One region of the Nonomuraea sp. NPDC054003 genome, then DNA from elsewhere that is predicted to be linked to it. Evidence: predicted binding sites of a transcription regulator. Region 1 holds the regulator's gene; each other region holds the start of a gene.
What was found. Region 1 encodes HrcA, which represses chaperone genes, less so after heat shock. Its sites were predicted from a motif close to TTGGCACTCTCNNNNNGAGAGTGCCAA; they were not measured.

Region 1 (10,223 bases):
GCACGGCAGCGGGCGGTGGCCGCGGCGGCCTTCGCGACGGGCGCGTTCACCCAGGTCGAGTACATCACCTTCCTGGAGGCCCGCGCCTCCATGACGGACGCCCTGGACCGGTACCGCCGAACCGCCGGTCCTGAAGGCGTGGCCGCGCTGGAGCGGGCGCAGCGGGGCGCTCCGGCGGCCAGGACGGCACGGCTGGAACGCCGGGCCCTCGCCGCCTCCCCCGGCACGCCTCTGACGGTCCGCACGCGTACCTGGCTCGCGGCCAGCGGCGCCTACGCCGACGCCCTGCGCGCCGTGCAGCACGTGGCCGGACGCGAAGCACATGTCCTGGCGACGGCGGCCCGCGAACGCCACACCCGGCACCTGACCTGGCTGGCCGGTCTGGGTGCCGCGTTCCTGCTGGTCATGGGGGCACTGGGGGCGCTCATGGCACGTTCGATCACGCGTCCCCTCCGCAGGCTCACCGGCGAGGCCACCGCCCTGGCGCGCCACATCGCCACCCTGGAGGCAGCGGAGACGCCCCGCCTCGCCGTCCCCGGCACGCCCCCGTCCGGCCTCCACGCCCCAGGGACTCGCCCCGCCCACCTGTGGCGCGCCTACGACGCCTCTTTCCCTCTGCCGTCCGCACGCCTTCCAAGCCTCGGAAATGCCTCGTACGGGAGAGAAACCCGCAGAGCCGGGACTCCAGGCCAGCCGGCGAGCCGCCCGACCTCGGACGCGCGCCAGGACCACTCGCGCGAAGTCCCAGGCCTCTCATTCCGCGTCAAACACCCACTCAGCGACAGAACCCACTCGCTTCCCAGCAAGCACCCCCTCAGGGTCGAGCCCACACACGAGAACACAACCCGGGACAAGCACCCTCTGGAGGTCGCGCCACCGTACGAAAGCACATCCCGCGACAAGCACCTCCAGGGAGGCGAGCCTCCGTACGAGAGCACGTTCCGCCTCGGTGAGGAGCCCGCGCGGGGGACCGCTTCGGGCTTCGGGGGGGCCTCCTACGGTGGGAAGGGCTCGGACAAGGTCAGCGGGGCGATCCGGAGCGGGGGAACCGCTGGGGAGTTCGCGCGGCTGGCAGGGGCGCTGGGTGACATGCATGAGGCGGCGGTGCGGATCGCGGCCGGGCGGGCGGCGATCCGGCGGGACGCGGCCGCGTCGCTGGGCGAGCTGGGGACGCGGCACCGGGATCTGGTGCACCGGCAGCTGACGTTCATCAGCGTGCTGCAGCGCGACGAGTCGGATCCCGCCGTGCTGGCCAGGCTGTGCGAGCTGGACCGCGTGACCAGCCGTCTGCGCAGGAACGCCGAGAGCCTGCTGGTCCTGACCGGCACGCGGGGGCAGCGGCGCTCGTCGGAACCGGTGCCGGTGGACGAGGTGCTCCGGTCGGTGCTGGCCGAGGTCGAGGAGCACCACCGGGTGGCGCTGCGGGTGGTGGGCCGGGCGCACGTGCGGGGTCCGGTGGTGGCGGAGGTGGCGCACATGCTGGCCGAGCTGATGGAGAACGCGCTGGGCTACTCGCCGCCCGAGTCGGAGGTGGACGTGGTGTCACGGGCCGCCGAGGGTGAGTGCCGCGTCACGATCTCCGACTACGGCATGGGCATGACGGCCGGGGAGCTGGCCGCGGCCAACGCCAGGCTGCGGGGCGAGCAGAGCTTCCTGGTGGCGCCGACCCGCTGTCTGGGCCACCACGTGGTGGGCAGGCTGGCCGAGCGGCTGGGCGTGCGGGTGTCGCTGCACCCGTCGCCCGGCCGCGGCGTCACGGCACAGGTGACCCTCCCGGAGGAGCTCCTGGCCGTGCAGCCCGCGGAGGCGGTCAACGGGTCCCGGTGACCGGCCGCCCGCCGCCGCGTCCCGTCGTCAGCGGCCGTTGAAGGCGTCGCGGAGACGGGAGAAGAAACCCTGCTGGCCGGGCGCGAACTTGCCCGGCGGCCGCTCCTCGCCGCGCAGCTTGGCCAGCTCGCGCAGCAGCTCCTCCTGCGGGGGGTCGAGGCGGGACGGGGTCTCCACGTTCACGTGGATGAGCAGGTCGCCGCGGCCGGTCTCGTTGAGGCGCTGCACGCCGCGGCCGTACATGGTGATGACCTGACCCGACTGCGTGCCGGGGCGGACGTCGATCTCCTCGGCGCCGTCGAGGGTCTCGACGGTGAGCACGGTGCCGAGCGCGGCGGCCGTCATCGGGATCTGGACGGTGCAGTGGAGGTCGTCGCCGCGCCGCTCGAAGATCTCGTGGGAGCGCTCGACGATCTCCAGGAAGAGGTCGCCGGGCGGGCCGCCGCCGGGGCCGATCTCGCCCTCGCCGGCGAGCTGGATGTGGGTGCCGTCCTCGACGCCCGCGGGGATGCGGACCTTGATCGTGCGGCGGGTGCGGACCCGGCCGTCGCCCGAGCACTCCTGGCACGGGTGGCGGATGATGCTGCCGAAGCCGCCGCACTGCGGACACGGCCGCGTGGTCATGACCTGCCCGAGGAAGGACCGGGTGACCTGGGAGATCTCGCCGCGGCCGTTGCACATGTCGCAGGTGTCGGGGTGGGTGCCGGGCGCCGCGCCGACGCCCTGGCACACCTCGCACAGCACGGCCGTGTCGACCTGGAGCTCCCGGGTGGTGCCGAACGCGGTCTCGCGCAGGTCGAGCTCGACCCGGATCGTCGCGTTGCGGCCGCGGCGGGCGCGCGAGCGCGGGCCGCGGGCGCCGCCCGTGGCGGTGCCGAAGAACGCGTCCATGATGTCGCTGAACGGGAAGCCGGCGCCGAAGCCGCCGCCCGGCGCACCCGCCCCGGCGCCGCCGAACGGGTCGCCGCCCAGGTCGTACATCTGGCGCTTGTTCGGATCGGAGAGCACCTCGTAGGCCTGCGTGATCTCCTTGAACCGCTCCTGCGTGGCGGGGTCAGGATTCACGTCGGGGTGCAGCTCGCGGGCCAGCCGGCGGTAGGCCTTCTTGATCTCGTCCTGACTGGCGTCACGGCGCACCCCGAGGGCGGCGTAATAGTCGCTGTTTGCCACTTATCGACCTCTTAAGATGCAGCCAGAATCTGGCTGACGTAGCGTGCCACCGCGCGCACGGCGCCCATCGTCACGGGGTAGTCCATCCTGGTGGGGCCCAGAACGCCGAGCCGGGCCAGTTGGTTGTCGCCTTGACCGTATCCCGTCGCGACGATGGACGTGCCCCGCAGTCCGGTGTAGGCGTTCTCCGATCCGATGCGCACGGTGAGGGCGGAAGGTGTGTCTGAGGAAGTCTCGCCGAGCAGGCGCATGAGCACCACCTGCTCTTCCAGCGCTTCGAGCACCTCGCGCAGGCCGACGCTGAGGTCGGCGCCGGCGAGGTTGGCCGCCCCGGCGAACACGATCTTCTCGTCGTGCCGTTCGACGAGCGTCTCCAGCAGGACGGACAGGATCGTGGCCATCGCCGGCCGCTCGTCGACCGGCAGCCGCTCGGGCAGGTCCGAGACCAGCTCGGGCACGCTGCTCAGGCCGCAGCCGTCGAGGCAGTCGTTGAGCACCCCGCGCATGTGGGCGATGCGGTGCTCCTCCACCACCTCGGGCAGCTCGACCATGCGCTGCTCGACGCGGCCCATGTTGGTGATCAGCACCAGCATGACGCGGCGGTCGTGGAGCGGAACCAGCTCGACGTGGCGCACGGTCGAGCGGTTGAGCGTCGGGTACTGCACGACGGCGACCTGACGGGTGAGCTGCGCGAGCAGCCGCACCGTGCGCATCACCACGTCGTCGAGGTCGACCGCTCCCGCCAGGAACGTCTCGATGGCCCGGCGCTCGGCCCCCGACAGGGGCTTGACCTGGGAGAGCCTGTCGACGAACAGGCGATAGCCCTTGTCCGTCGGCACGCGCCCGGCGCTGGTGTGGGGCTGGGCGATGTAACCCTGCTCCTCCAGCGCCGCCATGTCGTTTCTCACGGTCGCCGGCGACACCTTCAGATTGTGACGCTCGGCGAGCGCCTTGGAGCCCACCGGTTCGTTGGTCGAAACGTAGTCTTCGACAATGGCGCGTAGCACCGCGAGCTTCCGATCGTCGAGCACGTGCGCACCTCCTACCGCCGCTTTCAGGGAAACGCCAGACCTAGCACTCTGTGTTCCCGAGTGCCAAGTGTACGGGTCTCGCTCACAGGGTGCGATAACACCGTTGTCCCCGCTGCTGGCACGCGTGAACGACAAGCATCACAATTGCCGACATGAACGACAATCCACCCCAGCGGCCTGTTGATCCGCCTTCAGGGCAGGATCCTCCTTTTGGTCAGCCTTATCCCCAGGGTGAACCTTCCCCGTACGCGCCGCCACCCCCACATTCCGGCCCGAACCCGTACGGATCTCAGCCCTCCGGCCCCTACGGGCCCCCGCCCCAAGCGGGTCCCGGGCCGTACGGCGGGAGTCCGTACGGTCAGCAGCAGCCCGGCTACGGGTACGGGCAGCAGCCGCAGTTCGGCGGGCCGCAGTACGGGCCGCCGGGAGCACCCTACGGACGCCAGGTGGACCCGAAGGAGCTCCGCCCGCGGCTGCGGTGGATCGCGGTCGCGTGGGGCGTGGCCGTCGCGTGCGTCGTGGCGGGCGTGGTCCTGTTCGTCACCGGCATCGTGAACACCGTCGAGGACATCGCCCCGTCCACGACGTTCGCCGCCGGCGAGACGGTCACGGTCTCGCTCGACCCCGACGACCGACCGTCCGTCTACGTCTCCACCGACGCCCGGGTGAACTACCGCTGCGAGATCTCCGGCGGGCCCGGCCAGGCGCGGCTCGTCAACGCGCCGGGCTCGCAGACGGTGACGGCCGGCAGCCGGACGTGGGAGCAGATCCTGCTGGTCAACGCGCCCGCCGCGGGCGAGTACCAGCTCACCTGCGTCATCCAGGAACAGGGTGACGTGCTGTTCGGCGTGGGCAGGGACGCGCTCTCGGCGGCCGGCGGCATCGTGGGAGGGCTGGCGGCGCTGCTGCTCATCCCCGGCGTGGGCGTGCTCGGCGCGATCATCGTGACGGTGGTCGTCCTGATGCGGCGGAGCGGCCATCGCAAGCGCCTCGCGACGGCCGGGTGATTTGCTACGGTCCCCGTGTGTACGACGGCGATGTTCTAGCGGGAAACTGGCGGCGTCCCGGCAAAGGGAAGATCCCCCAAGTGGCCGCCGAACCGGACCTGGTCGTGGAGGACGCCGACAGCGGCTTCTGCGGCGCGGTGGTGGCCTGCGACAAGGAGGCGGTGACGCTGGAGGACCGCTTCGGCAAGCGGCGGCTGTTCCCGCTGGCGCCCGCCGCTTTCCTGCTGGAAGGGCGGGTCGTGACGCTGGTGCGACCGCAGGCCGCCGCGCCCCAGGGTCACAGGCGCAGCGCCTCGGGGTCGATCGCGGTCGAGGGGCTGCGGGCCAGGGTCGCGAGGGAGAGCCGCATCTACGTCGAAGGCGTGCACGACGCGGCGCTGGTGGAGAAGATCTGGGGTCACGACCTGCGGGTCGAGGGCGTGGTCGTGGAGTACCTGGAAGGCGTCGACGACCTGCCCGCGATCGTCGGCGAGTTCGGCCCCGAGCCGGGGCGCAGGCTGGGAGTGCTGGTCGACCACCTGGTGCCGGGTTCCAAGGAGAGCCGCATCGCGGCCCAGGTGACCTCGCCGCACGTCCTCGTGGTGGGCCACCCGTACGTCGACATCTGGCAGGCGGTCAAGCCGTCCGCGCTGGGCATCCGGGCCTGGCCCGAGGTGCCGCGCGGGGTTCCGTGGAAGGAGGGCGTGATCGCCGCCCTGGGCTGGCGGATGGAGCCGGCCGACGCGTGGCGGCGCATTCTGGGCGCCGTCTCGACCTACGCCGACCTGGAGCCGGAGCTGCTCGGCCGGGTCGAGGAACTGATCGACTTCGTTACGGAGGCATCGTGAGCCAGGATCCGCACCCACCGCCGTCCGACGAGGACGCGACCCGCCGCATCCCCACCGACAACCCCCCGCAGGGCTACGGCCCGCAACCCGGCTCCGAGCCCGGGTACAGGTACGGCCAGCAGCCCGGTTCCGAGCCCGGCTACGGGTACGGACAGCAACCCGGCCACGGCTACGGGCAGCAGCCCGGCTACGGGTATGGGCAGCAACCTGGCCACGGGTACGGACAGCAACCTGGTTACGGCTACGGGCAGCAGCCACAGCCGCCGTACGGTCACCAGCAGCCTCCGTACGGTTACGCCGCCCCCCACCGGCAGCAACCGCACGTCCCCGGCAGGTACGGCCCGCGCCCGGGCACCGACGACACCACCATGGCCATGGTCTCCCACCTGCTGGGCCTGCTGGTCTCCTGGGTCGGCCCGCTGATCGTCTACCTGATGAAGAAGGACGAGTCCCCGTACGTCAGGGACCAGTCGGCGGAGGCGCTGAACTTCCAGATCACCATGTTCATCGGCTTCATCGTCGCCGCCCTCTTCTCGATCATCCTGATCGGCCTCCTGCTGCTGCCGATCGTCTGGATCATCGCGCTGATCTTCCAGATCCAGGCCGCCATCGCGGCGCAGCGGGGCCAGAACTACCGCTACCCGATCAACATCCGCCTCATCACGTGAGCAGGTCGCGGACCAGCGCGTCCGCCAGCAGCCGGCCGCGCAGGGTGAGCACCATGCGCCCGGCCTTGAACACCTCCGGCTCCAGCAGCCCGCCGGCCAGCGCCGCGGCGACCTTCGGGCGCGCGCCGGGCGCCACGTCGGCCAGCGGGTAGCCGGAGTCGAGCCGCAGCTCCAGCATGAGCCGCTCGGTCTCGCGATCCTCGGCGGTCAGTTCCTCGCGGGCGTGCGCGGGCGAGTGGCCGGCGGCCAGGCGCTGGGCGTACGGGGCCGGATGCTTGACGTTCCACCACCGGGTGCCGCCGACGTGACTGTGGGCGCCGGGGCCGACGGCCCACCAGTCGCCGCCGGTCCAGTAGAGCAGGTTGTGGCGGCAGCGGGCGGCGTCGCCGGTGGCCCAGTTGGACACCTCGTACCAGCGGAGCCCGGCCTCGGCCAGCATCTGGTCGGCGATGAGGTAGCGGTCGGCGGCCACGTCGTCGTCGGGCATCGGCAGCTCGCCGCGCCGGATCCGGGCGGCGAGACGGGTGCCGTCCTCGACGATGAGGGAGTAGGCCGAGACGTGGTCGGGCCCGGCCTCGACGGCGGCGGCCAGGGAGGCGCGCCAGTCGTCGTCGGTCTCGCCGGGAGTGCTGTAGATCAGGTCGAGGTTGACGTGATCGAACCCGGCCTTCCTGGCCTCCAGCACGGCCTGGCCGGCCCTGCCTGGGGTGTGTTGCCGGTCGAGCACCCGCAGGACGTGCTCGCGGGCGCTCTGCATGCCGAAGCTGACCCGGGTGAAGCCGCGCTCGCGCAGCTCTTCGAGGTAGCGCGGGTCGACGGACTCGGGGTTGGCCTCGGTCGTCACCTCGGCGCCGGGCGCCAGGCCGAACTCGGCGTCGATGGCCGCGAGGATCCTGCCCAGGTCGCGGGCGGGAAGCAGGGTCGGGGTGCCGCCGCCGAAGAACACCGTCTCGACCGGCAGCCGGGTCTCGCCGAGCACCCGCCGCGCGAGCCGTACCTCCGCTATCGCGGTGTCGGCGTAGTCGCCGTGTGAGGCGCCGGGGCCGAGCTCGGCGGCGGTGTAGGTGTTGAAGTCGCAGTAGCCGCAGCGCGTCACGCAGAACGGGACGTGCACGTAGAAGCCGAACGGCCGCTCGCCGAGGCCGCGCAGCGCGCTCTCGGGCAGCTCGCCGGAGGCGGGCGCGGGATCTCCGTCAGGCAGCGTGGAAGGCACGTCTCCAGTCTGCCCGGTCCCATTGACTGCCCGATCCAGGAGATCTACGATCCGGGACAACTTATAGGAAAGTTTCCTATAAGTCAGGAGGCGCACCCCGTGAAGAAGAGCATCCTCATCGCCCTCTCCGTCTTACTGTCCCTGACCGTGACCGCGCTGCCCGCCGAGGCCGGAGGCGACCGTTTCAAGCGGGTCGCGTACTTCGTCCAGTGGGGCGTCTACGGGCGCGACTACCACGTCAAGGACGTCGACACCAGCGGCGCCGCCGCCAAGCTCACCCACGTCAACTACGCCTTCGGCTTCGTCGACGCCGCCGGTGACTGCTACTCCCCCGACCCGTGGGCCGACTGGCAGCGGCCGGTGCCGGCCGAGCAGAGCGTGGACGGCGTCGCCGACGCGCCCGGCCAGGCCCTGAACGGCAACCTCAACCAGCTCCGCAAGCTCAAGGCCAAGCACCCCCGGCTGAAGGCGCTCATCTCGCTGGGCGGCTGGACCGGCTCGAAGCACTTCTCCGACGCCGTGCTCACTCCCGAGTCGCGCGCCAGGCTGGCCGCCTCCTGCATCGACCTGTGGCTGCGCGGCAACCTGCCCGGCCTGGAGCCCGGCGCGGGCGCGGGCGTGTTCGACGGCATCGACCTCGACTGGGAGTGGCCGGGCTCGTCCGGCGCCGAGGGCAACGTGATCAGGCCGGAGGACAGGCGGAACTTCACCCTGTTCCTGGAGGAACTGCGCGCCCAGCTCGACGCGTACTCCCGTGACGCCGAGCTGAGCGCCTTCCTCCCCGCCGCCGCCGCGAAGATCGACGCCGGTTTCGAGGTGCGGCGGGTGTTCGACCTGCTCGACTTCGCCACCGTCCAGGGCTACGACCTGCGCGGCAACTGGGAGCTCCGGACGGGCCACCAGGGCAACCTGTTCACCGACGGGCGCGACCCGAACGAGGTCCGCTACAGCGTCGACCAGACCGTCCGCGACTACCTGCGGCGCGGCGCCCCCGCCCGCAAGCTCGTGATCGGCGTCCCCGCGTACGGGCAGGGCTGGACCGGCGTCACCGGCGGCGGGAAGGGCCTCTACAAGGCGGCCACCGGCCCCGCCCCCGGCAAGTGGGCCGCCGGCGTCGAGGACTACAAGGACCTCGTGACCAAGCCGGGCAAGCGCCACCGCGACCTGCTCACGGGCACGCTCTGGATGTACGACGGCAACGAGTTCTGGTCGTACGACGACCCGGCGGTGATGCTGCAGAAGGCCGCGTACATCCGGCTCAAGGGGCTGGGCGGCGCCATGCTGTGGTCCATCGACCAGGACGACTCCCGCGCCTCGCTCACCACGGCGCTGCACAAGGTCCTGAGGTGACCTCCCCGCGTTGATCCCTCGCGTGGGCGCGCTCGCGCCCACGCGGGGAGTCCCCCGAAGCTACGAGGGCACGCCCAGGACACGCTCGGCCACCCGGTCCCATCGCTCGTCGTATCCGGGGACCTCCAGGATGCGGCGCAGGAGCTCCTCGTCGCCGTGGTAGGCCAGGAAGGACTCGGCCACGGTCACGCTCGCCGCCGGCCGGTGGACCACCTCCACCTCGTCGCCCACGCCCAGCTCGCCCAGCTCCAGCACCCTGAGGTACGCGCCGGGCCGGGCGGCCTCGGTGAAGCGCTTGACCCAGCGGGGCTCGTCCAGCCAGTTGCGGAAGACCACGCACGGAACCCGCGGGGCCGCCACCTCCAGGAGCGTGCTGCCGATCCGCCAGCGCTCCCCGATCAGCGCGCCGTTGACGTCCAGCCCCGAGGTCGTGAGGTTCTCGCCGAACCTGCCGTCACGCAGCTCGCGGCCCAGCTCCCGCTCCCACCAGTCGTAGTCTTCCCTGGCGTAGGCGTAGACGGCCTGGCCGGGGGATCCGTGGCTGGGTTTGTCGGCGCGCTCGTCACCGGCCAGGCCGTTGGCCAGGACCGCCACCCGGTGGGTCACCGGCCGCTTGTCGATGGCCGTGCGCTTCAGCTTCCCGGCCCAGTCAGCGTCGACAGCTTGCCCGATATTTACCGATATAACACGCATACGGGGGACGGTATCGGAGCCTCCTTGCCTTGAGCGATGAAGTACCAGGCCAGACAGGTGACCATCTCCGCCACGTCAGGCCCGGTCGTCGGCGAGGTCTAACAAGGTCTCCAGGGCGGCCTGGCGCGCCTCCTCCACGGACGCGCCCCGCTCCCCGAAGCACTCGGCCGCCACGTCGAGCAGCGCCGTCACCACGGCGGCGTCGGGATAGGGCACGTCGACCACGACCTTGCCGTCGTCGCCCAGCACCGCCGGCCTCATGTGGGCCCGCAGCAACCGCCGCGTCTCCTCAGCCACGGCGACCCCCAGCACAGCGGCACGCTCCATGCGCTCAGCAGCCATCATCTCACCCTCCAGTCGCACAGGTGTTCGGATGCCCAAGCTAACGGGACCCACCGACAAAACCCCGGCCCCGTCGACTTAGAAAGCACCGCTCG
Region 2 (10,223 bases), on a different contig from region 1:
GCGGCCATGCGCGCGCACGCGCAGTCGCTGTCGGCCGACGCGGCCGGCGACTGGGTGTCGCAGCAGATCCTGCAGTCGCTGCTCGACCAGCGCGTGGCCGCCCTGGCCGACCACCCCGACACCCCGCTGTTCTTCGGCCGGCTCGACCGCTCGGCCGCCGACGACCTGCCCACCACGATCCACGTCGGCCGCCGCCACGTGCACGACGGCGACAGCCGTCCCCTGGTCATCGACTGGCGCGCCCCCGTGTCGCGCGCCTTCTACCAGGCCAGCCCCGCCGACCCGATGGACGTCACGCTGCGGCGCCGGTTCGGCTACCACGGCGGCGCGCTCACCGCGTACGAGGACGAACGGCTCGACCAGGGCGCCGAGATCGGCCCGTCACGCATCCTGACCGAGGAGATCGAGCGCCCCCGCACCGGCCCGATGCGCGACATCGTGGCCACCATCCAGCCCGACCAGGACGAGATCGTCCGCGCCGCGCTCACCCGTACGGTCTGCGTGCAGGGCGCGCCGGGCACCGGGAAGACGGCGGTCGGCCTCCACCGGGCCGCCTACCTGCTGTTCACCCACCGCGAGCGGCTCGCCAGGGCGGGCGTGATGATCGTCGGGCCGAACCGCGCCTTCCTCTCCTACATCTCCTCGGTGCTGCCCGCGCTGGGCGAGGTCAAGGTCGACCAGACCACGGTCGCCGGCCTGCTGGGCGACCACGCGGCCCCCGAGGACCCCGCGGTGGGCGCGGTCAAGGGCGACGCCCGGATGGCGGCCGTGCTGAAGCGGGCCCTGTGGCTCCACATCGTCAAGCCTGAAGAGGGCCTGGTCTACTCCAAGGGCGCCTACCGCTTCCGGGTGGCCGACCACGAGGTGCGCGAGATCGTCGCCTCGCTGCGCGGCACCACCCGCTACGGTCCCGGCCGCGCCGCCCTCGCCCAGCGGCTCGCGCACCTCGTGCTCGTACGGATGGAGCAGCGCGGCGAGTCACCCGACGACCGGGTGCAGGACGCGGTGGCCCGGTCCAGGCCGGTCAAGCAGCTGGTCGACGCCGTGTGGCCGAAGCTGGTGCCCGAGCAGGTGCTCTACCGGCTGCTGGCGGACGAGGAGTTCCTCGCCAGGGCCGCCAGGTCCGACCTGTCGCCCGAGGAGCGGCAGCTGCTGCTCTGGCGGAAACCGTACCGGGGATGGAAGTCCGCCAAGTGGAGCGCCGCCGACGCGGCTCTCCTCGACGAGCTGCGCGACCTGATCGAGCGCACGCCCTCGCTCGGCCACCTCGTCGTGGACGAGACGCAGGACCTGTCGGAGATGCAGCTGCGGGCGCTCGGCCGCCGCTGCCGCAACGGCTCCGCCACCGTGCTCGGCGACCTGGCCCAGGGCACCACCCCCTGGTCCACCACGTCGTGGCGGTCGGTCCTGACGCATCTCGGGCAGGACGGCGAGGTCACCGAGCTGACGCTGGGCTTCCGCGTGCCGCGCGAGGTCCTCGACTACGCCGCCCGCCTGCTGCCGTCGATCGCCCCCGGGCTCGCCCCGCCCCGGTCCCTGCGTCCCGGCGCCGGGTCCCTCTCGATCCGGCCGGCCGGCGACCTCCACGAGGCGGTCCGCGACGCGCTGGCCCGCGAGGGCTCGATCGGCGTCATCGTCCCCGACGCCGCCGTCTCCGCCGTCTCCGAGTCGCTGTCGGGCGTCGCGCACGCCGTCCTCGACCCCGACTCCACCCAGGAGCACCGCCTCCTGGTGGTGCCGGCGACGCTCGCCAAGGGCCTGGAGTACGACCACGTCATCGTGATGGAGCCGGCCGACATCGTCGACGCCGAGCCCCGCGGCCTGGCCCGCCTCTACGTGGTGCTCACCCGTGCCGTCACCTCGCTCACGGTCCTCCACCGCAAGCCCCTGCCACCCCAGCTCGCCCCGTGACAGGGACGGTGGCGGGGTAGGGGATCACTTCTAGGATGACGTCAAGGAGCTCTCACCCAAGGAGGATGCCGTGCCAGCACCGCTGCCACACGAATACCTGCCGTCGGTCCCCTCGCTCACGGTCCACAGCGACGACATGACGGACGGGGAGAGGCTGAGCGACCTCCACGTCTTCAACGACTGGGGCATGACGGGCCAGAACCTCTCCCCCAGCCTCCGCTGGTCGGGCGCCCCGGCCGAGACGCGCAGCTACGCGGTGACCTGTTTCGACCCGGACGCGCCCACGGGCAGCGGTTTCTGGCACTGGGTGCTGTTCGACATCCCGGCGTCGGTCACCGAGCTGCCCACGGGCGCCGGCACCGCGCCCGAGTTCAAGGGTCTCCCGCAGGGCGCCAAGCACGCCCGCAGCGACTACGGCTCCAAGGACTACGGCGGCGCCGCGCCGCCTCCCGGTGACCCGCACCGCTACGTGTTCACCGTGCACGCGCTCGGCGTCGACACCCTCGGCCTCGACACCGACACCAGCCCGGCCGTGGTGGGCTTCAACATCACCGCCAACACCCTGGCGCGAGGCCACATCGTCCCGCACTTCGGGATCTGACCACGCGAGCGCACCGCCTCCTCCGGGGGGCGGTGCCGCGTTTTGGTAGCTTCGCCCCCATGAGCGATCTAACGATCCGTCCGGGGGGCCTGGCGGACGTCGGAGCTGTCCTGGAGTTCTGGCTGCACGCCGCCGAGGGCACCGACCGTCACGACTCGGCCGGCAAGGTGCGGGCGCTGGTCGAGCGGGACCCGGAGGCACTGCTCCTGGCCGAGCTGGACGGCGCACTGGCCGGCACGCTGATCGCGGGCTGGGACGGGTGGCGCGCCCATCTCTATCGCCTGGCCGTCCATCCGGCTCACCGGCGCAAGGGCGTCGCCACCGCCCTGCTGGCCGCCGCCGAGGCGCGTTTCGCCGCCTTCGGCGCGTTCCGGGCCGACGCGATGGTCCTTCATGACAACACGCTCGCCCACCACGCCTGGACCGCCGCCGGTTATGCGCCCCAACCGCAGTGGTCGCGATGGGTCAAGTCCCTTTAATCGTTTTCTGCCGGCCCAGGTATATCAGAACGTTATCGGCTCTCTACAGATAGTGGCGACACCCGAAAAACCGCCGATAAGGGCGGTCGGAAAAGCGAAGCGGCCCGAACCGGAAACACCGGCGCGGGCCGCTCGCGAGAACCTCGGGTCGAGAACCCTCGATCAGAAGTCCATGTCACCGCCGCCGGGCATGCCGGCGGGAGCGGCCGGGGTCTTCTCCGGCTTCTCGGCGATGACAGCCTCGGTGGTCAGGAACAGCGCCGCGATCGAGGCGGCGTTCTGCAGCGCCGAACGCGTCACCTTGGCCGGGTCGATGATGCCCGCCTCGAACATGTTGACGTAGTCGCCGCTGGCCGCGTTGAGGCCCTCACCCGGGGTGAGGTTGCGGACGCGCTCGACCACGACGCCACCCTCAAGGCCGGCGTTGACCGCGATCTGCTTGAGCGGCTCCTCCAGCGCCTTGCGCACGATGGCCGCACCCGTGGCCTCGTCGCCCGGCAGCTCCAGCTTGTCGAACGCCTTGGCGCCGGCCTGCAGCAGCGCCACGCCACCGCCGGGGACGATGCCCTCCTCGACGGCCGCCTTGGCGTTGCGCACGGCGTCCTCGATGCGGTGCTTGCGCTCCTTCAGCTCGACCTCGGTGGCGGCGCCGGCCTTGATGACGGCCACGCCGCCGGCCAGCTTGGCCAGGCGCTCCTGGAGCTTCTCCCGGTCGTAGTCGGAGTCGGTGCGGTCGATCTCGGCGCGGATCTCGTTGACCCGGCCGGCGATCGCGTCGGCGTCACCGGCGCCGTCGACGATCGTGGTCTCGTCCTTGGTCACCACAACCTTGCGGGCGCGGCCCAGCAGGTCGAGGGTGGCGTTCTCCAGCTTGAGACCGACCTCCTCGGCGATGACCTGGCCGCCGGTGAGGATGGCGATGTCGGCGAGCATGGCCTTGCGGCGGTCGCCGAAGCCCGGGGCCTTGACGGCGACCGAGCGGAAGAGGCCGCGGATCTTGTTGACCACCAGGGTGGCCAGGGCCTCACCCTCGATGTCCTCGGCGATGATGAGGAGCGGCTTGCCGGACTGCACGACCTTGTCGAGCAGCGGCAGCAGGTCCTTGTTGGCCGAGATCTTCGAGTTGACGATCAGGATGTACGGGTCCTCGAGCACGGCCTCCATGCGGTCGGAGTCCGTGACGAAGTACATCGACGTCATGCCCTTGTCGAAGCGCATGCCCTCGGTGAGCTCCAGCTCCAGACCGAAGGTGTTGCTCTCCTCGACGGTGATGACGCCTTCCTTGCCGACCTTGTCCATCGCCTCGGCGATGAGCGAGCCGATCTCGGGGTCGGCGGCGGAGATGGAGGCGGTGGAGGCGATCTGCTCCTTGGTCTCCACGTCCTTGGCCAGCTTGGAGAGCTCCTCGCTGACGCGCTCCACGGCCGCCTCGATGCCCTTCTTCAGGGCCATCGGGTTGGCGCCGGCAGCGACGTTGCGCAGGCCCTCACGTACGAGCGCCTGGGCGAGCACGGTAGCGGTGGTGGTGCCGTCGCCCGCGACGTCGTCGGTCTTCTTGGCGACTTCCTTGACCAGCTCGGCGCCGATCTTCTCCCACGGGTCCTCGAGCTCGATCTCCTTGGCGATCGAGACACCGTCGTTGGTGATCGTGGGGGCGCCCCACTTCTTCTCCAGCACGACGTTGCGGCCCTTCGGGCCCAGCGTGACCTTCACCGCGTCGGCGAGCTGGTTCATCCCGCGCTCGAGACCGCGCCGGGCGTCCTCGTCAAACGCGATCATCTTGGCTGCCATTAGGCGAGACCTCCCAGATGCAGGGTGTCCTGGTGAGATCGAGCCGACGCCCGCGACGGCATGTGGGCCCACATCTCCGTTCGGCAGGCCCCATCGTCTCGATCCCCGTTGGCACTCATCAACATAGAGTGCCAACGACTGTTTAGCACTCTACCCCGTCGAGTGCAAGCTGACTCCACACCTGGCCAGGTCAACAGATCGCCGTCGGAGGTATGTCCGTACGGCGGGCCCCGGGCGGCCCGCCGTACCCCAATGTGAGGTGGCAGTCACACGCACTGCGCTGGCGTGCGAGCTGCCGGTCGCACCAGCTAGGCGACAGCGCGGACGGATTCCGCCTGCGGCCCCTTCTGGCCCTGCGTGATCTCGAACTCGACCCGTTGTCCCTGTTCGAGAGAGCGATACCCGTCCATCATGATTGCCGAGTAATGGACGAATACATCCTTACCACCGTCTACCGCGATGAAGCCGTAGCCCTTGTCCGCGTTGAACCACTTGACGGTGCCCTGCGCCACTTCCGACTCCTCTTACTGGGCTCAGGGATCTCGCCCATTCGTCTGCGAGACCCACAATCGCCATGACTTATGGGGATATCGTCTGACGATCGCACTCGACCATACCTGTGGCATGGCGGTCGGCAACAGAGTCAATCCGCAAAAGCCTTATTTCACCCCTAGCTGAGTAGTTCAAGGTTGAATTTCCCACAAAAGGGAGAAGGCGCCCACATGGGGCGCCTTCCAGACGATCGCTCCGCCGAGCGGGGGGCTCAGCCGCCCGCGACGGCCGGGATGATGGAGATCTGCGTGCCCTCAGGGGCTGGAGTGTCCAGACCCTGGGCGAATCGGACGTCCTCTTCCCCCACGTAGACGTTAACAAAACGCCGAATCTTGCCCGATTCATCCAGAATGCGGGCGCCGATCCCCGGGTAGTCGGAATCGAGCTTGGCCAGGACGTCACGGAGAGTCGCGCCCTCCCCACTCACTTCCGCGTTGCCCCCGGTGTACGTGCGCAGGATGGTAGGAATCCGCACAGAAACGCTCATGTTAAGGTCTCGCCTTTCCTGATTGTCAGACAGTCGCGCGGAACGCGTCGAGGGAGGGCCGGATCACGGCCGTGGGCTGCGCGTCGGCCGCGACGGCGTCGAGCGTCTTGAGCCCGTCGCCGGTGTTGAGCACCACGGTCTCGGCCTCCGGGTCGAGCTGCCCGGTCTCGACGAGCTTCTTCAGCACGCCCACCGTGACGCCGCCCGCCGTCTCGGCGAAGATGCCCTCGGTGGAGGCCAGCAGCTTGATGGCGGCCACGATCTCGGCGTCCGTCACGTCCTCGACGGCGCCGCCCGTGCGCCGGGCGATGTCGAGCACGTAAGGGCCGTCGGCGGGGTTGCCGATGGCCAGCGACTTGGCGATGGTGTCGGGCTTGACCGGCTGGACCACGTCGTGGCCGGCCTTGTAGGCGGCCGACACCGGCGAGCAGCCGAGCGCCTGCGCCCCGAAGACCTTGTAGGGCGTGTCGTCGACCAGCCCGAGCCGGATCAGCTCCTTGAAGCCCTTGTCGATCTTGGTGAGCTGGGAGCCGGACGCGATCGGGATGACGATCTGCTCAGGCAGCCGCCAGCCGAGCTGCTCGGCGATCTCGTACGCGAGCGTCTTGGAGCCCTCGGCGTAGTAGGGCCGCAGGTTGACGTTGACGAACCCCCACTTGTCGCCCATCGGGTCCCCGATCAGCTCCGAGCAGAACCGGTTGACCTCGTCGTAGGTGCCCTCGATGCCGATGAGCCTGCCGCCGAAGACGCGGGCCATGGCGATCTTGGCCTGCTCCAGCCCGGCGGGGATGAACACGCACGCGTCCAGGCCCGCCCTGGCGGCGGCGGCCGTCACGGCCCCGGCCAGGTTTCCGGTCGAGGAGCAGGAGAGCGTGTGGAAGCCGAAGTTGCGGGCCGCCTCGACGGCGATGGCCACCACCCGGTCCTTGAAGGAGTGGGTGGGGTTGCCCGAGTCGTCCTTCACGTACAGGGACTTGAGACCGAGCGCCCGGCCCAGGTTGCCCGCCTTGACGAGCGGCGTCCAGCCGGGGTTCATGTTGGGCTTGCTCGCGACGTCGGCGGGCACCGGCAGCAGGGAACGGTAGCGCCAGATGCTGGCCGGGCCCGACTCGATGTCGGACCTCTTGACGTCGCCGAAGTCGTAGGCCGCCTCCAGCGGCCCGAAACACTCGACGCAGGCGAAGTTGGGGCCGAGCGGATAGCGGGCGCCGCACTCGCGGCAGGAGAGAGCAGTGGCGGGACCGAAGTCGAGCGACATGAAGCGAGGCCTTCCCTCATCTTCGTCCGCGGCCACCCTGACCGCGGACCGGAATTGGCACCCTGTCCCGGTCGGCCTCGCCAGGTCGCGAGTCACAAGCCGGGAGGGTTGCCGGGGCTTCGCAGGGCCGGTCCCTCCACCCCTCTGGATGAGCAATGTTCAGTTGTGTGGTGCTGCTGACTCGGACTCTACCCAATCAACCACGTTACATGGACAGTCGTCTCACTCTCCGAGATGAACGATCTCACCGGTAGTCGTCGCCCAGCACACCCTGCACGTACTTGCGCGCCTGGTGGATGCGCGACTTGGCGGTGCCGAGCGGGATCTTGAGCTGCTCGGCCACCTCGCTGTAGTCGAGCTGCACGATGTCGCGCAGCACCAGCGCCTGCGCCAGGTCGGGCTTGTCGGCCTCCAGCGCCTCCATCGCGTCGAGCAGGTCGAGCCGCGAGCCCGCGATCACGCTGACCCGCCGCACGTCGGGCTTCTGCGTCAGCAGCTCGTCGGAGCTCTGCTCCGCCGACCTGCGCTTCAGCGAGCGGTACGTGGTGCGCGCGCAGTTGGCGGTCACGATGTGGAGCCAGGTGCTGAACCTGGCCCGCCCCTCGAACCTGGCGATGTTGCGCGCCACCGCGAGCAGGGTGTCCTGGGCCGCCTCCTCGGCGTCATGGTGATACGGCAGGATACGAGCGCAGTGCCGCAGCACGTCGGGCTCGATCCGTCGCAGGAGCTCGCCGAGTGAGCGATGATCGCCTCTGGCTGCGGCATGGGCGAGTTCCTCGGTGTGCTCATCTAGCGCCATAGCTGGGATCCTATGGTCGGAGGGAGCGTAAATGAACAGCGTCCTGCTCGCCTCGAACAGAGGCCCTGTGTCGTTCACCGTGTCCGACGACGGCGTCCTCACCATGAGACGCGGCGGCGGCGGTCTCGTCTCCGGGCTGTCCGGCGTGGCCAGGGACGAGGGCGTGCTGTGGGTGTGCGCGGCTCTGTCCGACGGCGACCGCAGCGCCGTCCGCCAGGCCCCCGGCGGCCGGCTCGACCACGCCGGCTACGAGACGGGCCCGCTGCGCATGCTCGACATCGCGCCCGCCACCTTCCACCGCGCCTACAACTCCGTGGCCAACTCCACGCTGTGGTTCGTCAACCACCTGCTCTACGACATCCCGAACGCGCCCCACTTCGGCACCCGGTTCCGGCGCGACTGGGAGTCCTACCGCGACTACAACGGCGCCTTCGCGCTCGCGCTGGCGGAGGGGGCCGCTCACGGCGCCCGGGTGATGGTGCAGGACTACCACCTGACGCTGACCCCGGCGATGCTCCGCGCCGAGCGGCCCGACCTGCGCATCGCGCACTTCAGCCACACGCCGTGGGCCCCGCCCGAATACTTCTCGCTGCTGCCCGACGAGGTGGCGCGCGAGGTGCTGGAGGGCGTCCTGGGCGCCGACCACGCCGGGTTCCTCACCCGCCGCTGGGCGGGCGCGTTCATGGACTGCTGCGAGACCGTGCTGGGCGCCGAGGTCGACCAGCGGGCCGCGACGATCACGTACGAGGGCCGCACCACCCGCGTCGGCGTGCACGCGCTGGGCGTCGACGGCAAGGCGCTGTGGACCCGCGCCGCCGAGCCCGACGTCGAGTCGCACATGGCGGCCATCAGGGAGGAGGTCGGCGACCGCAAACTGATCGTGCGCATCGACCGCACCGAGCTGTCGAAGAACATCGTGCGCGGACTGCTCGCCTACAAGGAGTTCCTCGACGCCCACCCCGAGTGGCACGGCCGCGTCGTCCACCTGGCCTTCGCCTACCCGAGCCGCCACGACCTGCCCGAATACCGCGAATACACCGCGGCGGTGCAGCGCTGCGCGCAGGAGATCGAGGACGAGTACGCGACCGAGGACTGGAACCCCCTGATCCTCAACGTCAACGACGACTACCCGCGCTCCCTGGCCGCCTACCGGCTGGCCGACGTGCTGCTGGTCAACCCGATCCGCGACGGCATGAACCTGGTGGCCAAGGAGGGCCCGATCCTGTCGCCGCGCTGCGCGCTGGTGCTGTCGCGGGAGGCCGGCGCGTGCGCGGAGCTGGGCGCGCACGCGCTGGTCGTCAACCCGTACGACATCAGCGGCACCGCCGCCGCGCTGCACGCGGCGCTGGTGATGCCGGAGGCGGAGCGCGCCCGCCGCAGGGAGCGGCTGGAGGCGGCCGCCACCGCGCTGCCCCCGCAGAAGTGGCTGGCCGCCCAGCTCGACGCGCTCGCCTAGATCACTTCCAGTCGGCGTACTTCAGGGTGTCGGCGAGGTTCGCGGTGCTCCACTCGTCGACCACGAGGATCTGCGACTTCGGCAGATACCACTCGCGGGTGGTGAACGTGACGCTGGTCTTCTTCCCGTTGCCGGTGCGGCAGCGGGTGGTGAACTCGTGGTAGTGGGCCTTGTGCCCGGGGCCGACCTGGCGCAGGCCCTTCTTGTGCGCGCCGACCCGCTCGCCGCGCAGGAGCATGCCGTTCTTCGGGCACTTCTGCACGTCGGAGGCGGGGTAGTAGCCGCCCCTGCCGGCGTCGTACGGGCCGAAGCCCTCGGCGCCCGTCCTGATCGCCTTCGGGCCGAAGATCCAGAAGCTCTTGCAGCCGGGAGCGAAGAAGCCACCCCTGGGGTTGGCGCAGGGCCCGGTGACGACCTTGATCCGGTCGGCGCCGACCCGGTGGACCACCCACTTGAGCGGGATGTAGAGGGTCAGGCCCTTGCGCAGCTTCAGTTCCTGGGCGGGGCCGGCGGTGGTCGAGGCGGCTGTCGTGGAGGCGGCGGCCGCGGAGGCGGGGGCCACGAGGACCGCCGCCGCGGCCACGGCCACGGCGGCGAGGTGCTTCTTGCTCATGCCCGGACCATAGGGGTGCCGACTTGCAAACTGGTCACTATCGGCTGAAAGCGGACGTCAACTCGCGGAGCAGCGCCACCACGCCCTCAGGCCCGTCGACGACGATGTCGGCCCGCTCGGCCAGCGCCGTGACCTCGGTGGAGCCGCTGCACACGGTCACGCCGGGCAGGCCCGACGAGCGGACCGCGTCGAAGGCGGCCAGGTCGCCGAGGTCGTCGCCCACGAAGAGCACGGACCTGGCGGAGCGCTCCGTCAGGAACGCGCCGAGCGCGTGCC
Region 3 (10,223 bases), on a different contig from region 1:
CAATTGCACGAAGTTGCACCCCTCCGGCCCAACCTGCGGACAACCGCCGGATGCCGGGTTATCCTCAGGCACGCCGTATCCCCCCAACGGAGCACGCCACGATGCGCAACGAGCAGCGGACCCTGGCCGATCCGCTCGAAACGCTGGGCCTCGACCCCACCCAGACGGCCCTCTACACGGCTGTGCTGCGCCTCCACCGGGCCACCCGGAGCGAGCTCGCCGAGGTCATGAACGGCCCGGTCGACACCTTGGCCGGCCAGCTCGACGACCTGGTCAGGCTGGGAGTGGTCGACGAGCAGTCGGGCGAGTACCTCGCCAGGCACCCCGCGGCCGCCCTGGGCAGGCTGGTGGCGGACCGCCTCGACCTGCTCGCCGAGGAGAGCCGCAGGATCGACAGCGCGCTGGGCTCGATCCGCACCCTGATCCGCGACTACGACATGGGCCGCGACTACCGGAGCGGCCCGTTCCCCGTCGAGCTGGTCAGCGGCGCCGACGTGCTGTACGAGAGCGTCATGGGCATGGCGGTGCAGGCGCCGCCGCTCACCCTGCTCGTCGCGATCCCCGACGGGCGCACGATGACGGACTTCGCCCGCAAGTTCGCCGACCCGTGGATCGACGCCCAGGAGCGGGGCCTGATGGTGATCCGCGCCGTCGTGCCGGTCGACGCGCTGACGTTGCCGGGGGTGCGCGACGCGATGACGCGCGTGATCGCCACCGGGGGCAGCATGCGGACCCTCGACAGGGTGCCGAGCTGGTTCATGACGGCCGGGGCGGAGGCCGCCGGCCTGCCCGCCCGGTGGGGCGGCAACCTGCCCGAGGTGGCGTACAACTTCTACCTGCTGCGCACCCCGATCGTGGTGGGCATGCTGAGCTCGCTGTTCGAGGAGCTGTGGAGCAGGGCGGTCCCGCTGCCGTGGGGGCGCAGGGGCGACGCCATGGCGCAGGTGGTCCGCCTGGCCGCGCAGGGCCTGTCGGACGAGGCGATCGCCCGCCACCTCGGCGTGTCAGTCCGTACGGTGCGCACGAGGTTCGCCGAGGCCATGACCGAGCTGGGGGCGCAGTCGCGGTTCCAGGCGGGTGTGGAGGCGGCGCGGCGCGGATGGCTCGACCAATGACCACCATGGGCGCCGCCCCGGTCTTATGGTGGGAAGGTGCCGGAAGACGTCCCCCGCGACCCGTTCGCGGATGATCCCGACGACCCGTCCTCGGCGATGGGCGGGTTCGACGACGCCGAGCCGCTGACCGCCGCCGAGCGCGACGAGGCGATCACCGACCTGGCCGACGTGGAGGTCTTCCGTTCCCTGCTCGAACCGCAGGGCGTGCTGGGGCTCGTGCTCGACTGCCCGGAGTGCGGCGAGCAGCACTTCTTCGACTGGGACCTGCTGCGCGGCAACCTACGCCAGATGATCGAGCAGGGCCGGCCGCAGGTGCACGAGCCGGCGTTCCATCCCGACCCGGCCGACTACGTCACCTGGGAGTACGCCCGAGGCTACGTCGACGGCGTCATCGACACCGAGGAGCGCCGCTGATCGAGGACGTCCGCGACCAGCACGGCGAGCACCCGCGCCGCGGGGTCGTGGTGGTCGGGAAGCCCTCCGGCGGCGAGCGCGTCGAGCAGCGCGTCGCTCTCGTCCTCTGGCGTCAAGCGGACTCCAGCTCGGCCATCTGCCTCAGCCTGGCGAGCGCCCGGTGCTGGGCGACGCGTACGGCGCCTGGTGACATGCCGAGTACATTACCGGTCTCCTCGGCGGACAGCCCGGACACCACACGCAACAGCAGCAGCTCGCGCTGGTTGCGCGGCAGCCGGGCGAGCAGCCTGCGGGCGTGCTCCACCTCGATGTAGCGGACGACGGTCTCCTCCGGCCCCGGCCCGTCGTCGGGCCCGTCGGGCAGGTCCTGCGTCGGCACGGCCGAGCGCACGGAGCTGCGCAGCGCGTCGGCCACCTTGTGCGAGGCGATGCCGAACACGAAGGACGCGAACGGCCGTCCCATGTCGCGGTATCGCGGCAGCGCGGACAGGACCGCGATGCACACTTCCTGGGCCACGTCATCTGCTATGTGATATTGCCCCGACACCCTGCCCAGCCTGGCGCGGCAATAGCGCACCACCATCGGACGCAACTCGCCGAGCAAGGATTCGATCGCGGTGCGATCGCCCTGCACGGCGAGGGTTGTCAGTTCTCTTAGGTCGGAGTCATCCGTCCGTGCCGGAAGTCTCGACGCGAGCCTTACCCCAATTTTGGCGTCGGCGACGCTTCCCTCGCTCACGATAGGCATGATGCCCGCGTTGATCCGGCATGTCGTCATGGCGAACGGCTACGGATTGGTCACATTGACGCGACGATAACTCTCGGTAATCGGGTGACAACACTAAGCCTTTGGCTGTGGCGCAATATTTCACCGAATAACCCGATACGCACGACATTTGTCAGACGTGGACGCTTACCGCCTGCTTGAGGTTTACCGAATTAATCCGACATTCTCCATCAAGATTCGCCGCCCGCTACATGACATACCACTGGCGTTTCGAAAGCAGGTACGACTGCGAAACCGGTCCGGGCGGTGACCGAAAACCACGACGGCCCGCACCGGAGCCGGTGCGGGCCGTGAGGAGCCGGACGTGGGTCAGTGGCCGTGGCCGTGACCGTGGCCCTGGCCGGCGGCCGGAGCCTCCTCCTCGGGCTTGTCGACGACGAGCGCCTCGGTGGTCAGCAGCATCCCCGCGATCGACGCGGCGTTCTGCACGGCGGAGCGGGTGACCTTGACCGGGTCGATGACGCCCTGGGCGAGCAGGTCGCCGTACTCGCCGGTGGCGGCGTTGAGGCCGTTGCCGGCGGACAGCTCCGCCACCTTGTGCGTGACGACGTAGCCCTCCAGACCGGCGTTCTCGGCGATCCAGCGGGTCGGCTCGACCAGCGCGCGGCGCACGATGGCCACACCGGTCGCCTCGTCGCCCGTCAGGCCGAGGTCGTCGACCTCCTTGGCGACGTGGATCAGCGCGGAGCCGCCGCCGGAGACGATGCCCTCCTCGATGGCCGCGCGGGTCGCGGAGATCGCGTCCTCGAGACGGTGCTTCTTCTCCTTGAGCTCCACCTCGGTGGCGGCGCCGACGCGCAGCACGCACACGCCGCCGGCCAGCTTCGCCAGGCGCTCCTGGAGCTTCTCGCGGTCCCAGTCGCTGTCGGACTGCTCGATCGCGAGCTTGATCTCCTTGACGCGGTCCTCGATGGCCGCGGCGTCACCGGCGCCGTCGACGATCGTGGTGCTGTCCTTGTCGATCACGATGCGGCGGGCGGTGCCGAGCACCTCCAGGCCGACGTTCTCCAGCTTGAGGCCGATCTCCTCGCTGACGACCTGGCCGCCGGTGAGGATGGCCATGTCCTGCAGCATCGCCTTGCGGCGGTCGCCGAAGCCCGGGGCCTTGACGGCGACGGAGGTGAACGTGCCGCGGATCTTGTTGGTGACCAGGACGGCCAGGGCCTCGCCCTCGACGTCCTCGGCGACCACGAGCAGCGGCTTCTTGGTCTGGGCGATCTGCTCCAGCAGCGGGAGGAAGTCCGCGATGGAGGAGATCTTGCCCTGGGTGAGCAGGATGTAGGCGTCCTCCAGGACGGCCTCCATGCGCTCGGTGTCGGTGACCATGTAGGCCGACAGGTAGCCCTTGTCGAACTGGAGACCCTCGGTGAACTCCAGGTCCATGCCCATGGCGTTGGACTCTTCGACGGTCAGCACGCCGTCCTTGCCGACCTTGTCGAACGCCTCGGCGATCAGCTCACCGATCTTGGCGTCCTGGGCGGAGATCGTCGCGACGTTGGCGATCTCCTTCTTGTCCTCGACCGGCCGGGCGGAGGCGAGCAGCTTGTCGCTGACCTCCTTGGCGGCCTTGTCGATGCCGCGCTTGAGCGACAGCGGCGAGGCGCCGGCCGCGACGTTGCGCAGGCCCTCGCGGACCATGGCCTGGGCCAGGACGGTCGCGGTGGTGGTGCCGTCACCCGCGATGTCGTTGGTCTTGGTGGCCACTTCCTTGGCGAGCTGGGCGCCGAGGTTCTCGTAGCGCTCCTCAAGCTCGATCTCGCGGGCGATGGTCACGCCGTCGTTCGTGATCGTCGGAGCACCGAACTTCTTGTCGATGACGACGTTGCGGCCGCGGGGGCCGAGGGTTACCTTCACGGCATCCGCGAGGGCGTTGACGCCGCGCTCGAGCGCGCGCCGGGCGTCCTCGTCGAATTCCAGGATCTTGGCCATTTTGCTGAAAGTCCTCTCCTAGCGTCGAAGGCCCCGGGGGCTCTAGAGCGCCCGGGGCCCGACACAACCGGCTTACTTCTCGATGATCGCGAGAACGTCGCGGGCGGAGAGCACGAGGTACTCCTCGCCGCCGTACTTGACCTCGGTGCCGCCGTACTTGCTGTAGAGGACGATGTCGCCCTCACTGACGTCGAGCGGAATCCGCTTCTCGCCGTCCTCGTCCCAGTTGCCGGGACCCACCGCGAGGACCTTGCCCTCCTGCGGCTTCTCCTTGGCGGTGTCGGGAATGACCAGGCCGGAAGCGGTGGTCTGCTCTGCCTCAAGCGGCTGAACCACGATGCGGTCGCCGAGCGGCTTAACGGGAACCTTGGTGGCGGTCGTCACGATCGGACCTCCCCTTCAGATGTGACTGATTAGAAGAGGCGACCAGCTGGGCCTGCCGTCGCGGGTGCCAGACCTGCCTCGTCGCACGTTGGCACTCTCAAGGGGAGAGTGCCAACAGGAAACATATGCAAGAGGGGCTTGACAGTCAACACGAACTCGTCTGCTCACAGCGATCGTGGGCAAGCTTTCACGAGGTCGACCCGGACTCCGGAGCCTCCTGGAGCTCCAGCCTACGTCCGCGCGGGCCCCCCACGGGCCGACACGCTGGCCCGGAAGCACTCCGTACGGGCGCTACCGTCGTATGCCGTGGATCTCGACGCCTTCACCGCGCTGCTGACCCCGCGCGGCCGCGAAGCCCTGGCCGAGGCGCAGGAGCTCGTCGGCGCCGACCCCGTCGCCGCCGCCACGCGGCTGCGCAGGACCCACGACGCCGCGCTCACCTCGGCCGCGCTCACCCAGGCCCGGCTGCGCGAGCGGGCCAAGGCCAAGTTCGGCGCCGACGCCGGGCGCATGTTCTTCACCCCGCACGGCCTGGAGCAGGCGACCAGGGCCGAGGTGGCCGCCCACCGGGCGCGGCGGCTGGGCGCGGCTCCCGGACACCGCGTGGCCGACGCCTGCTGCGGCGTCGGGGGCGACCTGCTGGCGCTGGCGCGGGCCGGCTGCGCGGTCGACGCCGTGGACACCGACCCGCTCTCGGTCGCCGTGGCCAGGGCCAACGCCGAGGCGCTCGGGGTGGCCGACCGGGTGACCGTACGGGTGGGCGACGCCGCCGAGGTGCGGCCGGAGGCCTACGACGTGCTGTTCGCCGACCCCGCCCGGCGCACCTCCAGGGGCAGGACGTTCGACCCGCTCGCCTACTCGCCGTCCTGGCCCGTGGTGCTCGGCCTGCTGGGCAGGGCGCGGGTCGGCTGCGTGAAGGTCGCTCCGGGCATCCCGTACGAGTTCATCCCGGACGACGCGGAGGCCGAATGGGTCTCGTACAAGGGCGAGGTGAAAGAGGCCACCCTGTGGACCGGCCGCCCGCCGGAGGGGGCGCGGCGCGCGACGCTGCTGCCGGGCGGGCACACGCTCACCGCCACCGGCGCCCGCGCGGCCACCGGGCCGGTCGGGCGGTACGTGTACGAGCCGGACGGGGCGGCCGTCAGGGCGCATCTCGTGGGCGAGGTGGCCGAGCTGGTGCGCGGGTGGCTGCCCGACCCGATGATCGCCTACATCTCGGGGGACGAGCCGGTCGACACCCCGTGGGCCACCCGCTACGAAATACAGCACGTGCTGCCGTTCTCGCTGAAGCGGCTCAGGGCCGCGCTGAGGGAGCGCGGAGTGGGCAACGCCGTCATCAAGAAACGCGGCTCGGCGGTCGATATAGAACGCCTGCGGGCCGACCTCAGGCTTTCCGGCGACAGGACCGCCGTGGTCATTCTGACGCGTGTATCCGATAAGCCCACTGTCCTGATCTGCGACCCCAGCCCACCTGCGTGAATGACAAATCAGGGCGATTCACCGATAAGCGCGACGTTTTTCTTCGCCCCTGACGGACCTTGATCGAAAGGCTAAGGTGGGCGGGCGGGAGTCCTCCCCCCTCTTGCGGTGAGCCGCGTTCTCCTTCTTATCTGCAAATCGGACCATCCCACCGCTACGCGGCAGACCGTCGACAGCGAAGGAGCCTTTCGGTGGACCATTCCAACCACACCACTCTGCTGCAGGCGGCGGGTGGCCAGACCGCCATCTCGGAGCGGATGCGGGAGCTGCTGGCGCGTGCCGCCCAGGATCACGTGTACGAGCAGCGCACGCAGGGAGCCGTGCTCGACGAGATCCGCCAGCGGCTGGAGGGCATGGAATGGCTCCTGCGCGAGGTGCGCGAGCGCGAGCTGGGCGGCCTGAGCGGCACCCTGGAGACCGTCAGCGGCCGGCTGGACGACATCGCCGCCAAGCCGCCCCTGTGGGCCGAGGGCCTGGCCCAGCACGTCGAGGCGGTGCGCGACCACGTCGACGCGGTGGGCGAGCAGGTCGGCGGCGTCGACTCGGCCGTGGAGTCGGTCGGCAAGCGCGTCCACCCGGTCATGGAGCTGCCGAAGCTGCGCGCCGACGTCACCGCCGTGTGCGAGGGGATGGAGGAGACGCTGGGCCGGCTGCAGACGGTGGTCGACTTCACCGACGACATGGCCAAGCGGATGGGTGACGTCACGGCCAGGCTGGCGCAGGTGAGCGCGGGCATGGAGGTGGCCGCCGGCCGGTTCACCCGGCTCGACAAGTCGCTGGCCGAGCTCAACTCCCGCACCGACCGCGTCGAGGGCGTGGTGCTCGACCTGTCCGACACCTTCGACGAGCGGGTGGCGAGCGCCGCCCGCGAGGTGCGGGCCCGGGTCGACGAGGTCGGCGAGCACCTGTCCGGGCGCTTCGACGGCGTCGACGGCCGGGTCGACCGGGTCGAGAGCCGGCTCATGGCGCTCGACACCCGGTTCGAGACGGCCGAGGAGAGCCTGGCCGACGTCGACGCCCGCCTGCGCGGCGTGGACGCCCGCGTGACCTCCCACACCGGCCGCTTCGACGCCCTCGACGCCCGCCTGGCCTCCCACGCGGGCCGCTTCGACGCCATCGACGAGCACCTCGACACGCACACCGGCCGCTTCGACGTGATCGACGAGCGGCTCACCGCCCACGCCGACCGCCTCGAGGCCGCGGACACGCGGGTGACCGGCCGCTTCGACACCGTCGACCGGCACCTCGTCACGCACGCCGACAGGTTCGACGCCATTGACGAGCGGCTGACCGCCCAGGTCGGGCGGTTCGACACGGTCGAGGACCGGCTGACCGCGCAGGACGAGCGCCTGGAGGCCGTCGACGGCCGCCTCGGCAAGGCCGCGGGCCGCCACGAGGACCGCTTCGCCGGCATCGACGACCGCCTGACCTCGCTCGACGGGCGCCTGGGCGAGGCCGAGGAGCGCCTGGCCCACCGGGTCGAGGGCCTCGACGCCCACCTGACCGGCCTCAACACCCGCGCCGAGCAGGCCGGCGAGACCCTGGAGGCGGTCGGCCGCCGCATCGACGGCCTGCCCGCCGCCCTCGGCATCGGCGAGCTGCTCGACACCCACGGCGAACGGCTGACCGAGGCGGCCGCCTCGCTCGCCGAGATCGTCCGCTCCCGCCCCGACCGCGACACGCTCGCCGAGACCGTCTCGGACATCGTCCAGCCCGCCACCACCGACCTCAACAAGCGCCTGGGCGCCCTGGAGGAGACCATGCTGGCGCTCGCCGAAGCACTGCTGCGGCCGAGCCGCGCCAAGGACTGACGCGGCTCCCCCGTACGCGAGCCGGCGGAAGGGCGCTGAGCGACGCACGGCGAGTAGGCTCACCATGATCGCCAGCGACAGCGGAGGAGCCGCTCATGACCACCGACCCCACGATGGCCCGGATCGCCCAGGGAGTGGAGTTACATCACCACCAAAGGCAGCGTGATGCCGCTCGTGACCTGTTCGCGCAGATCTGGGACGACATCGGCGGCGAGCAGGGCGACCCGCTGCATGTCTGCGTCCTCGCCCACTCGATGGCCGACGTGCAGGACGACGTGCACGAGGAACTGACGTGGGACCTGCGGGCGCTCGCCGCCGTCGGCCAGGTCACCGACGAGCGGGTGGCGGAGGCCGGGGTGCCGCTGTCGGTGGCCGGCCTGTATCCGTCGTTGCACCTGAACGTGGGTGAGTGCTACCGGAAGCTGGGCGATCTCGGCCGCGCCCGCGAGCACCTCCAGCAGGCGCGGGCCGAGATCGGCGCACTCGGCGACGACGGCTACGGCCGGCTCATCAAGGGCGGGCTGGAGCGGCTGGCCGAACAGCTGGACGAGACCGTCTGAGCGCGCCCGCGCGGTCAGACGTTGACGGTCGTGATCGGCAGGGACGAGTCGGCGGGGATGTCCAGCGCGGAGGGCGCGGTCCCGGCAGCCACCAGGTCGGAGCCGAGCGCGGCCACCATGGCGCCGTTGTCGGTGCACAGCCCCGGGCGGGGCACGCGCAGCCGCACGCCCGCCGCGTCGCACCGCTCCTGGGCCAGGGCGCGCAGCCGTGAGTTGGCCGCCACCCCGCCGCCGATGAGCAGGTCGTGCACGTCGTACTTCCGGCACGCCTGCAACGCCTTGCGGGTCAGCACGTCGACGACCGCCTCCTGGAACGAGGCCGCCACGTCGGGCACGTGGATGCGCTCGCCCGCGGCCTCGCGGGCCTCCACCCAGCGTGCGACGGCGGTCTTGAGCCCGGAGAAGGAGAAGTCGAGCGTGCCGTCGTCGATCTTGCCGCGGGGGAAGGCGACCGCCGTGCCGGAGCCGTCGCGGGCCGCCTTGTCGATGTACGGGCCGCCGGGGAACGGCAGCCCGAGCACCCGCGCCACCTTGTCGAACGCCTCCCCCGCCGCGTCGTCCACGGTGGACCCGAGCGAGATCACGTCCGCGGCGACGTCGGGCACCAGCAGCAGCGAGGAGTGGCCCCCGGACACCAGCAGGGCGATGCACGGCTTGGGCAGCGGCCCGTGTTCGAGCTGGTCGACGGCGACGTGCGCGGCCAGGTGGTTGACGCCGTAGAGCGGGACGCCCAGGCCGAGGGCGTACGACTTGGCGGCGGCCACGCCGACCAGCAGCGCCCCGGCCAGCCCCGGCCCGGCGGTGACGGCCACCGCGTCGACGTCGGAGAGCTTCACCCCGGCCGCGGCCAGCGCCGCGTCCACGGTGGGCGTCATGGCCTCCAGGTGGGCGCGCGAGGCGACCTCGGGCACCACGCCGCCGTAGCGGGCGTGCTCGTCCATGCTGGAGGCGATGGTGTTGGCCAGCAGCGTGTGGCCCCTGACGAGGCCGATGCCGGTCTCGTCACAGGACGTCTCGATGCCCAGGACCAGGGGTGCGTCAGCCATCCTGCTTCCTTCTCATCATGATCGCGTCGGTGCCGTCGTCGTAGTAGCGGCGGCGGGTGCCGATGCTCTCGAACCCGAATCGCTCGTAGAGGCCGCGCGCCACCGGGTTGTCCTCCCGCACCTCCAGGAAGATCTCGCGAGCCCCGCGGCGGCGCGCCTCGGCCAGCAGCTCGGTGAGCATGGCGGCGCCGACGCCGGTGCCGCGGTGGGCCGGCAGCACCGCGATCGTCTGCACGTCGGCCTGGTCGGCGGCGACCGCGACCCCGGCGTAGCCGACGATCACGTCGTCGGCCACGGCCACCACGTAGTGTCTGGTGCGCGGCTGGTCGGCCAGCTCGCCGCGCATCATGCCCTCGCTCCACGCGTCGAGCGGGAACGTGGCGCGCTCGATCGCCATGACCTCCGGCAGGTCGCCCTCGGTCATCTGGCGCAGCCTCACGCCGTCACCCGCTTGGGCGCGCCCGGCACGGCCGCGTCGGGGCGGCGCAGGTAGATCGGGCGGGCCTCGTCGAGCGGCACGCCCGCCGCGATGCGCTCGGCCGCCAGCGCGGCCAGGAACCCGGCGTGCGGGTAGGCAGGCTCGCGGGCCGGGCCGAGCTCGCCGGGGTAGAGACCGGCTCCGGCACCGACCACCGGCAGGCCCTCGACGGGCACCTCGGCGGGCTTGTCGACGGAGGGGCCGTCGAGCCTGGTGCGCC

Region 2: a site for HrcA is predicted at 4,891-4,917, ahead of groL (chaperonin GroEL). Genes of this name have one in related genera too.
Region 3: a site for HrcA is predicted at 4,718-4,744, ahead of groES (co-chaperone GroES). Genes of this name have one in related genera too.

What each region holds. Positions count from the first base shown of each region.
Region 1 covers NZ_JBVJKR010000003.1:286,700-296,922, reverse strand. Annotated here, with positions in the region: gene ACZ6YG_RS08940 (sensor histidine kinase) at 1-1,827, shown strand, start outside; gene dnaJ (molecular chaperone DnaJ) at 1,855-2,997, opposite strand; gene hrcA (heat-inducible transcriptional repressor HrcA) at 3,009-4,028, opposite strand; gene ACZ6YG_RS08925 (hypothetical protein) at 4,475-5,035, shown strand; gene ACZ6YG_RS08920 (DUF3097 domain-containing protein) at 5,053-5,862, shown strand; gene ACZ6YG_RS08915 (DUF4870 domain-containing protein) at 5,859-6,530, shown strand; gene hemW (radical SAM family heme chaperone HemW) at 6,523-7,743, opposite strand; gene ACZ6YG_RS08905 (glycoside hydrolase family 18 protein) at 7,843-9,093, shown strand; gene ACZ6YG_RS08900 (MOSC domain-containing protein) at 9,154-9,786, opposite strand; gene ACZ6YG_RS08895 (hypothetical protein) at 9,862-10,131, opposite strand.
Region 2 covers NZ_JBVJKR010000020.1:127,199-137,421, forward strand. Annotated here, with positions in the region: gene ACZ6YG_RS39110 (HelD family protein) at 1-1,911, shown strand, start outside; gene ACZ6YG_RS39115 (YbhB/YbcL family Raf kinase inhibitor-like protein) at 1,982-2,512, shown strand; gene ACZ6YG_RS39120 (GNAT family N-acetyltransferase) at 2,572-2,991, shown strand; gene groL (chaperonin GroEL) at 3,154-4,782, opposite strand; gene ACZ6YG_RS39130 (cold-shock protein) at 5,091-5,294, opposite strand; gene ACZ6YG_RS39135 (MoaD/ThiS family protein) at 5,546-5,821, opposite strand; gene thrC (threonine synthase) at 5,847-7,079, opposite strand; SAM riboswitch class I at 7,093-7,234, opposite strand; gene ACZ6YG_RS39145 (RNA polymerase sigma factor) at 7,324-7,878, opposite strand; gene ACZ6YG_RS39150 (alpha,alpha-trehalose-phosphate synthase (UDP-forming)) at 7,910-9,334, shown strand; gene ACZ6YG_RS39155 (hypothetical protein) at 9,336-9,947, opposite strand; gene otsB (trehalose-phosphatase) at 9,985-10,223, opposite strand, start outside.
Region 3 covers NZ_JBVJKR010000011.1:52,742-62,964, reverse strand. Annotated here, with positions in the region: gene ACZ6YG_RS27795 (helix-turn-helix transcriptional regulator) at 102-1,115, shown strand; gene ACZ6YG_RS27790 (DUF5319 family protein) at 1,152-1,529, shown strand; gene ACZ6YG_RS27785 (hypothetical protein) at 1,490-1,645, opposite strand; gene ACZ6YG_RS27780 (sigma-70 family RNA polymerase sigma factor) at 1,642-2,277, opposite strand; gene groL (chaperonin GroEL) at 2,626-4,245, opposite strand; gene groES (co-chaperone GroES) at 4,318-4,629, opposite strand; gene ACZ6YG_RS27765 (class I SAM-dependent methyltransferase) at 4,936-6,108, shown strand; gene ACZ6YG_RS27760 (hypothetical protein) at 6,300-7,919, shown strand; gene ACZ6YG_RS27755 (hypothetical protein) at 8,015-8,479, shown strand; gene tsaD (tRNA (adenosine(37)-N6)-threonylcarbamoyltransferase complex transferase subunit TsaD) at 8,494-9,525, opposite strand; gene rimI (ribosomal protein S18-alanine N-acetyltransferase) at 9,518-9,949, opposite strand; gene tsaB (tRNA (adenosine(37)-N6)-threonylcarbamoyltransferase complex dimerization subunit type 1 TsaB) at 9,961-10,223, opposite strand, start outside.